DNA from 2 places in the Neobacillus sp. 19 genome. Region 1 is predicted to be linked to the other one. Evidence: predicted binding sites of a transcription regulator. Region 1 holds the regulator's gene; the other holds the start of a gene.

Region 1 (5,954 bases):
AATACCTTGGTTGTTTTGGTTCAAACTGTTTACAAAGATGATATTGAGAGATTGAGGCGTGAGGCTGAAGCGCTGCAAAACTTTATCGGAGGATTTCTATGAAACGTTCACCCTTGTTTTCCGGAATTATTTACTTTCTGCTTGGTGCAGTATTTACCTTCTTTGCCATCGACGACGTGCAAAAGAACGGCTGGGGCTTTTTCAGTTACCTGCTTGTCTTACTGGCAACATTTGACTTTGGCTCGGGTTTGAAAATGATGGCCTTTCATTTTAAATATAAAAACCAATTGAAAAAATAAGAAAAGGGATCCCTGCATTTCCATCGGAGTTGGGGTCCCTTTTTGCGTCTTTTTGTCAATAATTCGCTCCATCTATTAGCCGTGGTCTGATTCTGATACGTTTTTAGAAGCGATGCCCTTTATCAACAACCTTGAGCCTTTTATCGACAAATTTCACTGGTTTATCGACGTCTTTTGGACTTTATCAACGACTTTTAAACTTTTATCAACGACTTCGGGCCTTTTATCAACGACCATCCATTCCCGTAAATCTCCTCTAGATCTTTTCCGACATTTTAACCGTCGAATGCTTATCCTGAATAAAATCAGTCGAATATTCTACCCGGCCAATTTGACAGCCTGAACCGACTTTAACCAGTTTACCCCTGACGATATCTGCTGTCGTATTTTCAAGGAATACTTCATCGCCTTCAATTACCTTCACTACTAGTGACCCCTCATCCTTAACAAATGGAAGCAGTGATGTTTTTCTTTTAATTGTGATCTTTCCACCACCGATTTCCTCAGCCGAACTATTGCCAAAACGGAGAGCAATATTAATCGTATCCGCATTCAATAGACCTTTTATTTCAAATCCGCCGCTTAAATCAAATCTCTCATATTCGACGTCGCCGCCCACGGATATACTGCCCTTTATATTAGCTGTTTCACCTGAAAGCCGCTCACCCACTTCAAGAGTCCCAAGGATCTTGATTTTTTTCAAAGCTGATTCACCAGCAATGGACAACGTCCCCATTACCAACATGTCACCAGACTCCATTTTCCCCATCACTACCGTTTCACCGATCACTTTTACAGATCCGGCTTTCACATTCTCCAATGCCTCACTCGTGCCGTATATATGAAACGTAGAACATTCTACATTACTTTCAATCGTCCCTTCCCCGCGGATGCTCACCTTATCGTACCGGCCGCCAGGATAATTGCCTGAACCATTGATCGTCAGATTTTGACCTTTTTCCACTTCTTTCTCCCCCTTTATATCTTTCTCGACTCTTTCACAACTGCCTTTTTGTCAACTGAAAGCTTTCCGCTATATTCAACAAGACCAATCTCACATTTTGGCCCGATGGTAATCTCGTTGCCGCGGACAACAGCCGCCTTCGTATTTTCTAATTCGATTTTGTCCCCTTCGATACATTCCGTTTCCAGCTGGGTTTGAATAAACGACTTAAATAATCCCATTAATGCCGGTTTGTCTTTAATACGAATGGTTTGCCCGCCTATTTCTCTAACTTTGCACTCTCCAAAAATCTTAATATCCACTTCATCCGCATTTAAAAGCCCGCCAATGATAAACAGTGACTCCGCTTTAAACGATTCCGCTTCACAATCTCCCTCAACGGTCAGCCTGCCCTTAATGCTGATTTCCTCCGCTTTTAGCTTTCCTCCGACAGAGGTCTTCCCCGCCACGTTGAACTGTTCCGCGTAAAGGTTATGTTCAATTTTCGCCGTTCCATCGACTGATAATGATTTACAGTCAAGATTTCCTTTCACTTTTCCGTTTCCGTTAATCTTAGCTTTGTTCGTTACAACATTTCCATTTACCGTTCCCGATCCATTGCAATCGAATTCGACACAGTCGATATCACTGTTAACGGTTCCTTTGCCATTGATGGTTACATGGCGAAATTGCCCGCCGTTTGCCGAGCCAAAGCCGTTAATATTCAAGTCTCCCCTTTTTTGCGTATCCATGATCATTCTCCTTTATAATAACTTCGCCTTAATCTCTTCCATACAGTTCACGAGTGAAAGCTGAACCATCACTTTCGTCCCTTGGTCAAACTGAACAGCTTCCGCATTGATCAGTAATAAACAGGATGAAACCCCCAGTTTTCTCGTCAGCACTAACTCAGCATTTTTTTGTTTGATCGATCCCCTATGATCCTTTAAGACTTGAAGCAGCATTTTCCCTTCATCTAGATTAACTTCTCCGGACTGCAGCAGCTTCTCTAATACATAGACTTCAAGAATTCTTGAAAAATCAAAATGTGTTCCGCCCTTTTCAGTTTCCAAATATACGTCCATTACTGCACTCGAAACAATGTTACGCTCCAACAGTTCCTCTTTCGTGAAATGCAACTCTGTTACGTTAGGTGAAAACATGTCAGCCAGCTCATCCAATGATAGGTTTTCTTTCATCGTTTGAATCTTATCAATTCGCTCTAAAATCTTTTCTCTTGGAAAAAAGGTTTCCTGCCCCGTAAACGTTGATTTTCGAATAAACCAGTCCTCAGGAATTAGATCCTTTCTCTTCCAGCGATACAGCTGACCGTACGAGATTCCTGCCATATCTAATAAATCTTTTTTCGAAATTAACCCCTCGCTCATTTTTAATATCCCCTTTCTGGTTTTTAATGTAACATAACACTGTTACGTTGTAAAGAAGGCAATAAAAAAACTTTCCACAATTTCTGTGAAAAGTCTTAATCGACATTATTCTTCTATTTCCACTGTCGGATAATGCTTTAAAAAGTAGACCAGTGACTGGAGTTCTACTGCCAAGTCAATGTGATGTACCCTGATTGAGGATGTGACATTTAACCTTGCTGGGGTGAAATTTAAGATCCCCTTTACATTGGCATTCACAAGCCGGTCCGTGATCATCTGTGCTGCTTGGGCTGGAACGGTTAGAATGGCAACATGTATGTCTTCCTCCACTAACACTTTCTCCAACTCATCCATGTGAAAAACAGGTACTTCACGAATCATCGTGCCCATTTTTGCCGGATCGACATCAAAGGCACAGGCAATTTTTGTGTTATTATTTTTTAAAAAATTATAGTTTAAAAAGGCTGTACCAAGATTCCCCACCCCGATTAAGGCAACCTTAGTCAATTCATCCTGGTCAAGTGTTTTACGGAAGAATGTTAATAAGTAATTGACATTGTATCCATAGCCCTTTTTCCCTAATGCGCCGAAATAAGAAAAATCGCGTCGAATCGTTGCCGAATCCACTTTTACCGCTTCACTTAATTCTGCTGATGAAACCCTTTGCTTGCCTGAACTATGCAAATTTTTCAAAAATCGATAATAGAGGGGCAGCCGTTTGGCTGTCGCCTGTGGTATCTTCATCGTTTCATTACTCATATTCTCCCACACCCCTTTTGAATGTATGTTATTATTTCACTTGTTCCGTTCGCTTGAAGTCACCGTTTTTTCCGCCAGTTTTCTCGACTAAATAGGTTGGCCCAATGACCATCCCTTTATCAACTGCCTTACACATATCATAAACGGTTAATGCACAGGCCGAAGCAGCTGTTAGCGCTTCCATTTCCACACCTGTGTTCCCTTTTGTCTTAACAGCTGCAGCAATATGTAATTGAACCTGATCTTGCCCGCCCTCTTCCCATGTAAAAGAGATATTTACCCCTGTTAATGGAATCGGATGACACATCGGGATCAAATCCCACGTCTTTTTTGCAGCCATGACTGCTGCAACTTGAGCCACTGCTAGCACATCGCCTTTTTTCATTTCTTGGTTATTTATTTTTTCAAAAATTTCTTTACTGACCGTTATGCTGGAATGAGCAAGAGCGGTACGTGCCGTTTCTGGTTTATCACTGACATCGACCATCTTTGCTCTGCCCTCTTCATTAAAATGTGTAAATTCTGCCATAAAAATATTCCTCCTATCCAAAAATAATACACTATTTTTCCTAAAATGTGTGTGAAACTTTGAACTTTTTTGATAGCCATTGGCTTTATTGCCCGTAATCCGGTTATACGGTACACTATTAGTATGTATATAGAGGTGAAATTAGATGATTTTGTTACAGGTTAATCAATTACAAAAATATTATGGCGCTGACCTTATTTTATCGAATATAAAGCTGGAATTACAAACCCGTGACCGTGTCGCCCTCGTCGGCCGCAACGGCGCAGGAAAATCGACATTATTGAAAATTATTGCCGGTCATTTGTCACATGATGGCGGTGAGATTATAAAGCCGAAAGAAGTGACCATCGGCTATTTAGCGCAAAATACCGGACTTGAGTCCAAATTATCTATTTGGGAAGAAATGTTGACCGTGTTCGAACCCTTGCGTGCAATGGAAAAGTCACTGCGCAGGCTGGAAGAACAAATGGCCGACCCTGCTATTTTCGAGGACCCTGTTAAATACGAACGGATTTTAAAAGAATATGATCTGCTCCAAGTAAAATTTAAGGAGCAAGGGGGCTATCAATACGAAGCCGATATCCGCTCCGTTCTGCATGGCCTTAACTTTCACGACAGCACCCTGATGATTTCCAGTTTAAGCGGCGGACAGAAAACCCGTCTTGCCCTTGGAAAGCTGCTGTTAACGCGTCCCGACATTTTGATTCTGGACGAGCCTACCAACCATCTCGATATTGATACATTATCATGGCTCGAACAATATTTACAGAGCTATGATGGCGCGATTTTAATCGTATCTCATGACCGCTATTTTTTAGATAAGGTTGTGACGCAGGTCTATGAGGTATCCCGCAAGCAAATCGGGCGGTTTCCCGGGAACTACAGTGCCTACCTTGAGCAAAAAGCGGCCAATTATGAGCGCGATATGAAACTCTTTGAGAAGCAGCAGCAAGAAGTCGCTAATCTGCAGGACTTTATCCAACGAAATTTAGCGCGGGCTTCGACCACGAAGCGAGCGCAAAGCCGCCGGAAAAAGCTCGAAAAAATGGAGCTGATGGATCGTCCGCTTGGGGACGAAAAATCGGCAACCTTCTCGTTTGAAATTGAAAAACAAAGCGGGAATGACGTTTTAACGGTGGATTCACTTGCCGTCGGGTATGAGGGTGAGATGGTTTCAGAGGACATCACCTTCCGCGCCTATAAAGGAGAGAGTATTGCTCTTGTTGGTCCGAATGGAATCGGAAAATCGACACTGTTAAAAACCATCATAAAAAAATTGCCCGCACTTGCTGGATCAGTTTATTATGGAACAAACCTTTCAATTGGTTATTATGACCAGCAACAGGCCGAATTAACCTCCAATAAGCGTGTCTTAAATGAACTCTGGGATGATTATCCGTTAAAAAGTGAAAAGGAAATTCGGACGGTGTTAGGTAACTTCCTCTTTTCCGGCGACGATGTGTTAAAAATTGTCTCCACGTTAAGCGGCGGTGAAAAAGCCCGATTGGCGCTGGCTAAGCTGATGCTGGAGAAAGCAAATGTGCTGATCCTTGATGAGCCTACGAACCACCTTGATCTGGACAGTAAGGAAGTTCTCGAGAATGCCCTGATGGATTATCCTGGGACGATTCTGTTTGTTTCACACGACAGATATTTCATTAACCGGATTGCCACTAAAGTGTTGGAATTAAGCCGGCACGGCAGCACAGAGTATCTTGGGGACTATGATTATTATCTGGAAAAGAAATTAGAGCAGGAAGAACTTGCAGCCCTTGCACTAGCAGCCTCCACGAAAGCAATTGTGGAAAAGGATGCTTTTGAAAAAAATAGTTATCAACAGGATAAGGAAACTAAAAAGCTGGAACGGCAGCGAAAACGAAAGTTAGAGGAAATTGAGCTGCGAATAGAAGAACTAGAGGAACACATTCAACAGTACGAGCAGCAATTATGTGAGCCGGAGATTTTTCAGGACCATGAAAAGGTAATAGAAATCAACATGAAAAATGAACATGCAAAAGCAGAGCTCGAGCAATTGA
Region 2 (5,954 bases), on a different contig from region 1:
TTAGCGATGGGGGTTTCCGGCAGTAAGAATTTGCAAGAACTTGCTAGCAGGATTCATCCACTTTACGGAATCATCTTTACAGCATTACTCTATTTAACAATTGGGCCATTCTTTGCTGCGCCAAGGACGGGAGCAGTAGCCTACGATATCGGGATTGCTCCCTTAGTCGGTGAAGGATTGGGCCAAGTCGGATTAATTATTTTTACAGCTGTTTTCTTTATTGTCACACTATGGTTTTCATTAAACCCTGCTAAAATCGTGGACAACGTTGGAAAAATCCTTTCTCCAGGCATAATCGTTCTTATTTTTGTTTTATTGGTTATGGCAGTGGTGAAACCAATCGGTCCGATAAGTGCACCACAGGAAGCTTATGCTAATGGGGCTTTCATGAAGGGGATCATGGAAGGGTATAACACAATGGATGCCCTTGCCTCACTCGTTTTTGGAATTATTGTGATCAATGCCATTCGTTCGATGGGAATCACGACTACTCGTGGAATTCTTTCAGCATCTGCTAAGTCCGGAATTGTCGCGATCGTATTCCTTGGAATCATTTACGCTGGTATTGCTTATCTAGGAGCGACAAGTACAGAATCCTTTGGGCTGTTTGAGACTGGTGGGCCAGTTCTTGGGAAGGCAGCATCTTATTATTTTGGTACTTTAGGAACAGTCATGTTAGCAATTGTTATCATCCTAGCCTGTTTGACGACAAGTATTGGATTGATCACGGCTTGCGGGGAATACTTTCATATGTTATTTCCTAAATTCAGTTACAAAATGTGGGTGGTATTCTTTTCACTCGTGTCATTCACTGTCGCGAACTTTGGATTATCGAACATCATTCAATTCTCAATACCTGTTTTAATGTTTTTATATCCATTAGCAGTAGCATTAATGCTTTTGACATTTTTATCAAAATTATTTCATCATTCACGTCTCGTATATCTTTCAGCTACTACGGTTACATTTATGATTAGTGTGATTGATGGCATAAAAACATTTTGCCAGCAGCTTGAAATCGGTTATTTTGGCTGGTTAAAAGCGATAATTTCCTTTTATGAAAGGATTTTGCCTTTATACAATGATGGGCTGGGGTGGCTGATTCCAGTTTTGATTGCCATATTGATTTCGACATTAATCGTCCGTGTACAGAACTACTGGGCTTTTCGACTAAAGAGTAAAACGGAGGGTGCGGTTTAACATCTCCACAGTTGTGGAGGTGTTTTTTTCTTAAATTTAACTTATTTACCGTAAAAATGTTATGTAAACTAGAGGCTTGAGGTGCTTGAATTTGGAATTAAGACAACTACAATTTTTCATTGAGGTGGCCAAACATAAAAGTATAACAAAAGCGGCTGAAAATATGCATATTTCACAGCCAGCATTAAGTAAGTCCATCATGGCATTGGAAGAAGAGCTTGGCATGACCCTGATCATTCGCTCCAATAAGACAAGTGATTTGACCGATGCATGGAAGGTTGTAATGGAATATGCGCAGAAAATGAACGTCCTGATTGAAGAAATGAGAACGTCTTTAAATGATTTGACGAACTTAGCAAGGGGTCAAATTAATATCGGGCTTCCACCTTTTATCGGCAGTTTATTTTTTCCGAGGGTTATGGCTAAGTTTCATCGTGCCTATCCTAATATTGAATTGAATATTACAGAGTACGGCGGTTCTTCTTTTAATAGCTCTTTTCTTTAAAGTCATCAAGTTGGAATGGGTAGAGAAGGGTGCAAATTGGCTATTGGCAGAATTGCTGCTTTTCTTTATACCTTCCGCGGTCGGGATTGTGAACTATCATGATATTTTGAGCCTGCAGGGAGCGGAGATTGTTGGATTAATTGCAATAAGTACAATCATAGTTATGGGATTGACAGCCTTAGTTGCGGAAAAAATGACGGGCAGGAAAAGGAGTGAGCAGCATTGACGATGATCCTGTTTACTTTTGCAACGTATCTGATTTACCGTTTTTCCAAAATGGTGAATGGAAAATGGAGTATTCCACTTTTTCATCCCTTACTCTTAGCACCTATCCTATTAATTGTACTAATTTCAGTAACAAATGTTTCTGCAAACCAATATATTAAAGATGTCAAATGGCTGACACATTTACTCGGCCCAGCTACAGTTGCTTTTGCCGTACCAATATTCCCTCTCTAATGAATTTGAACATACATCACCTATTGTAGAAATGGTAATTATAGTGCTTATTGGAGCCTTTTTCTTTTAAAAAAATAGAAAGGATTCCATTATAATAGTCACATGATAGGTATTTAGGTATAATTAATTGACTGATTATTTTCCATTTTTTAAAAATTGCCAAATATAATGAAAAGGAATGTCCATTTTTCCAAGTTAACCAACTCAATTGAGGAGGGGAAATGATGCTGCGAAGGGTAATCGCCGTTACGGACGATGAGGCAAGTATCAAAAAGGCGATAAAAGAAGTACTAAGGTCGAAACATAAAGGCTTTGAATTTGCCCTGGATTTAACGAGAATAAAAGATAAGGATCGAAAAAAAGAGATTATGAAGCTGTTAACAAAATATTAAAAGATAAGAGGAAAGATGGTTTTCAAAAAAAGGGAACGAGCCATAAAAAATGGCTCGTTCTTATTAATTTGCTGGGACTTTTTCTTCGTTTTTTAGTAATGGGAGAAGCTGTCGAACAGCATAGGCAAAGCCATCTTCATCATTACTCTTCGTGATGATATCTGCTTTTTGCTGAACATGAGTTGGGGCATTTCCCATCGCAACGGAAGTCGTCGCCACTTCAAATTGGGCAAGGTCATTCCCGCCATCTCCAAAAGCAATAATTTCATCAAATATATGGCCCGTCATTGCTTGATAGCGTAATAAAGCCTTTCCTTTATGGGCTTCGTTAGAGGTGATTTCGACATTATTAGGGAAGGAGGACGCTACTGAAATTGAAAATTTGCCGGCTATTTGTGCTTTTACCGCTGTGATTTTTTCGAGTTGATCATGATGGACTAGTGCAATAAGTTTATAGATTTTTAGATTGTCTATTTCAAGAATTTCAGCATAATTAAATTCATTAAAAAGTGTATCAAGCTCCTGCCTTGTTTTACCATGTAATGGCGGCAATGTTGACGGAAAGCCGCCATGATTGGTGTAGACGAGGATTCCTACACCAAATTCCCTTAAAATGGAGAATAATTCAAGATATGTTTCAGGCGATAATGTCGCTTCAAACATCAGCTCTCTTGTATGGGAGTATAGAACAGAACCATTAACACAAAAAATTGGAATCTCCATATTTTGGATGGCTTTTAAATTAATCACATCTGCATAGGCGCGGCCAGTGTTCAAAATAAGACAATGTCCTTGTTCCTGCAGATCGTTTAAAGCTTTTAGATTTTCTTCCGAGATTTCATGGTCAGAGTTTAATAATGTTCCGTCTAAATCGATTGATAAACATTTCATCGTTCATAAGTCCTTTCTCATTTGATCTTAACGGAAAAGGCAAGCCGGTTTGTACTGGCTTGCCTTTATCTATGTGATCTATGAAAAACGCAGCAGTTATGCGCGTCTTCCGCCTCGGCCGCCCCGTTTTGATTCCGTGTTACGTTTAAGGCTAGATAAATTCTCTTCACTTGACTTCAAAAATTTAGACATTTTATCTTCAAAACTTTCCTTCGGTTTGAAATTGCCTTTTGAACGAAAGTCTTTCGAACGGTTGTCTGTTCTTCCTTGACGTGGTGGACGTGAATAGGAAGAGGTTTGTCCCTCAGGTTTATCAATTGCTTTTTTAATGGATAAGGCAGTTTTTCCGTCCTTCTCACTAATTACTTTTACTTCGACTACGTCACCTATTTTGAGATGATCATTCACATCCTTTACATAGCTGTCCGCAACCTCACTAATATGCACGAGACCTGTTGAGCCGCCTGGTAATTCTACGAATGCTCCAAAATTAGTGATACCTGTTACTTTACCTTGTACTTTACTGCCTACTTCGACTGACATTGAAATATAGTTCCCCCTCAATAATGTTAAAGACACCTTATTATAACAAATATTTATGAAAAAGAATATCCTCTTTATTTTTATAGCTAAATAGCCCACTTTTGTTTGCTGATATTTACGTGAAATAATTCACAAAAGCTATATAATAATCGATTTTCAAACAAAATTCCAATGAATTGCATCCCCGTTTCGAATTGTTGAATTGTTTTTGAACATTTAGTGACATATCTTCAAAATGGGTGTCCTTTCAAACTAATTGCTATTAAGATAGCTTTAAGATGTGATTTAAATCACACACACAAAAAATTTAAACATGGAAATGTCTTAAATAAGAGAAAGGGGTACTAGTATGAAATTAAAATCGGCTTTATTAATGCTTGTTTTAACCATTGCCACAGTGCTTACAGGATGTGAGCCATTAATGGTTCTTGACCCTAAAGGGCCTCAAGCGGAAAGGCAAGCCCATGATATCTTGTTATCGATTGGAATCATGTCATTTATTGTGGTTGTTGTTTTCGCTATTTTGATTTATGTGTTAATTAAGTATCGCGCTTCTAAGGCAAGCCCGGACTATGAACCGCCTCACATCGAGGGGAATAAATGGGTCGAATTGATCTGTGTCGGAATTCCAATCGTTATTGTTACGTACTTTTCGATTGTATCTGTACAAAGTAACTATATTGTTGAAGCTAAACCACTTGGATATCAGGATAAGGAACCTTTAGTTATATATGCTTCATCATCTGACTGGAAATGGCATTTTAGTTACCCGGAGGAAAATATTGAAACGGTTAACTATTTATATATTCCAACAGACCGTCCGATTGAATTTAAGCTATATTCATATGGACCGATTACAAGTTTCTGGATTCCGCAGCTTGGCGGACAAAAATATGCAATGTCTGATATGATCACGACATTGCACTTAGCTGCAGATGAACCCGGTGAAATGATGGGCCGAAACGCAAACTTCAGCGGTAAAGGATTCGCTGAAAATATGTTCAATGTTACGGCAATGTCCGAAGAGGATTTTGATAAATGGGTAAAAGACGTGAAGAAGACCGCAAACCCTCTAACGGAGAACAAGTTTAACGAGTTATTAAAACCGGGGCATCTCGGACAAATGACATTTACTGGTACGCATTTAGGCTTTAATCCTCCTCCTAATGAACATCACATGGGTTCGGACAAACAAGAGGAAGATCATGCTGGACATTCACCAATGGAAATGGATATGTCTGATCACTAAAATTATGAGTAAATATTGAACGGTAAATGAATAGTTAAAAAAATGAATTTCTTGGAAGGAGTTTATAAAAGGATGGAGTTCTTTGAACGATTTGCCATATCACATCCAAGTATTGCGATCTATGCATCAATGGTTGCAATTGGTCTTACAGTGATTGCCATTATTGCTGGCTTAACCTATTTTAAAAAATGGGGTTATTTATGGCAGGAATGGTTAACAACGGTTGACCATAAACGAATTGGGATTATGTATTTAATCTCTGCTTTGATTATGTTATTCAGAGGCGGAGTGGACGCAATTATGATGCGGGCCCAGCTTGCTGTCCCAGATAGTAAGCTGCTTGATGCACAGCATTATAATGAAGTTTTCTCAACACATGGTGTTGTTATGGTCATGTTTATGGCAATGCCATTCATCTTTGCCTTTATGAACTATGTTGTTCCATTACAAATTGGAGCACGGGATGTGGCATTTCCTAGATTAAATGCATTAAGCTTTTGGTTATTCTTCTTTGGCGCAATGCTATTTAATATCTCTTTTGTTGTCGGAGGATCACCTGATGCAGGCTGGACTTCTTATTTCCCGCTTGCAGGGAATGAATTCAGTAAATCAGTTGGAACGAACTATTATATGATCGCTATTCAAATATCCGGAATTGGATCGCTAATGACCGGTATTAATATGATTACAACGATTATGAAAATGAGAGCACCAG

Evidence for each region. Region 1 encodes Rex, which represses fermentation and respiration genes when NADH is low (regulators of the CRP and FNR family bind a similar motif). Its sites were predicted from a motif close to TTGTGAAATATTTCACAA; they were not measured.
Region 2: qoxA (cytochrome aa3 quinol oxidase subunit II) is a predicted target of Rex. The motif match lies at 4,108-4,125, and genes of this name have one in related genera.

The regions. Positions count from the first base shown of each region.
Region 1 is NZ_JBMPZU010000099.1:121,358-127,311, reverse strand. It holds gene ACO1D1_RS26955 (lysostaphin resistance A-like protein) at 1-102, shown strand, start outside; gene ACO1D1_RS26950 (YdiK family protein) at 99-299, shown strand; gene ACO1D1_RS26945 (cytoplasmic protein) at 556-1,263, opposite strand; gene ACO1D1_RS26940 (polymer-forming cytoskeletal protein) at 1,278-1,994, opposite strand; gene ACO1D1_RS26935 (YhbD family protein) at 2,007-2,630, opposite strand; gene ACO1D1_RS26930 (redox-sensing transcriptional repressor Rex) at 2,736-3,389, opposite strand; gene moaC (cyclic pyranopterin monophosphate synthase MoaC) at 3,421-3,918, opposite strand; gene ACO1D1_RS26920 (ABC-F family ATP-binding cassette domain-containing protein) at 4,064-5,954, shown strand, end outside.
Region 2 is NZ_JBMPZU010000093.1:18,324-24,277, forward strand. It holds gene brnQ (branched-chain amino acid transport system II carrier protein) at 1-1,200, shown strand, start outside; gene ACO1D1_RS25480 (LysR family transcriptional regulator) at 1,292-1,705, shown strand; gene ACO1D1_RS25485 (CidA/LrgA family protein) at 1,716-1,931, shown strand; gene ACO1D1_RS25490 (LrgB family protein) at 1,934-2,164, shown strand; gene ACO1D1_RS25495 (hypothetical protein) at 2,386-2,556, shown strand; gene ACO1D1_RS25500 (HAD family hydrolase) at 2,620-3,447, opposite strand; gene ACO1D1_RS25505 (S1 domain-containing RNA-binding protein) at 3,544-3,990, opposite strand; gene qoxA (cytochrome aa3 quinol oxidase subunit II) at 4,340-5,239, shown strand; gene qoxB (cytochrome aa3 quinol oxidase subunit I) at 5,312-5,954, shown strand, end outside.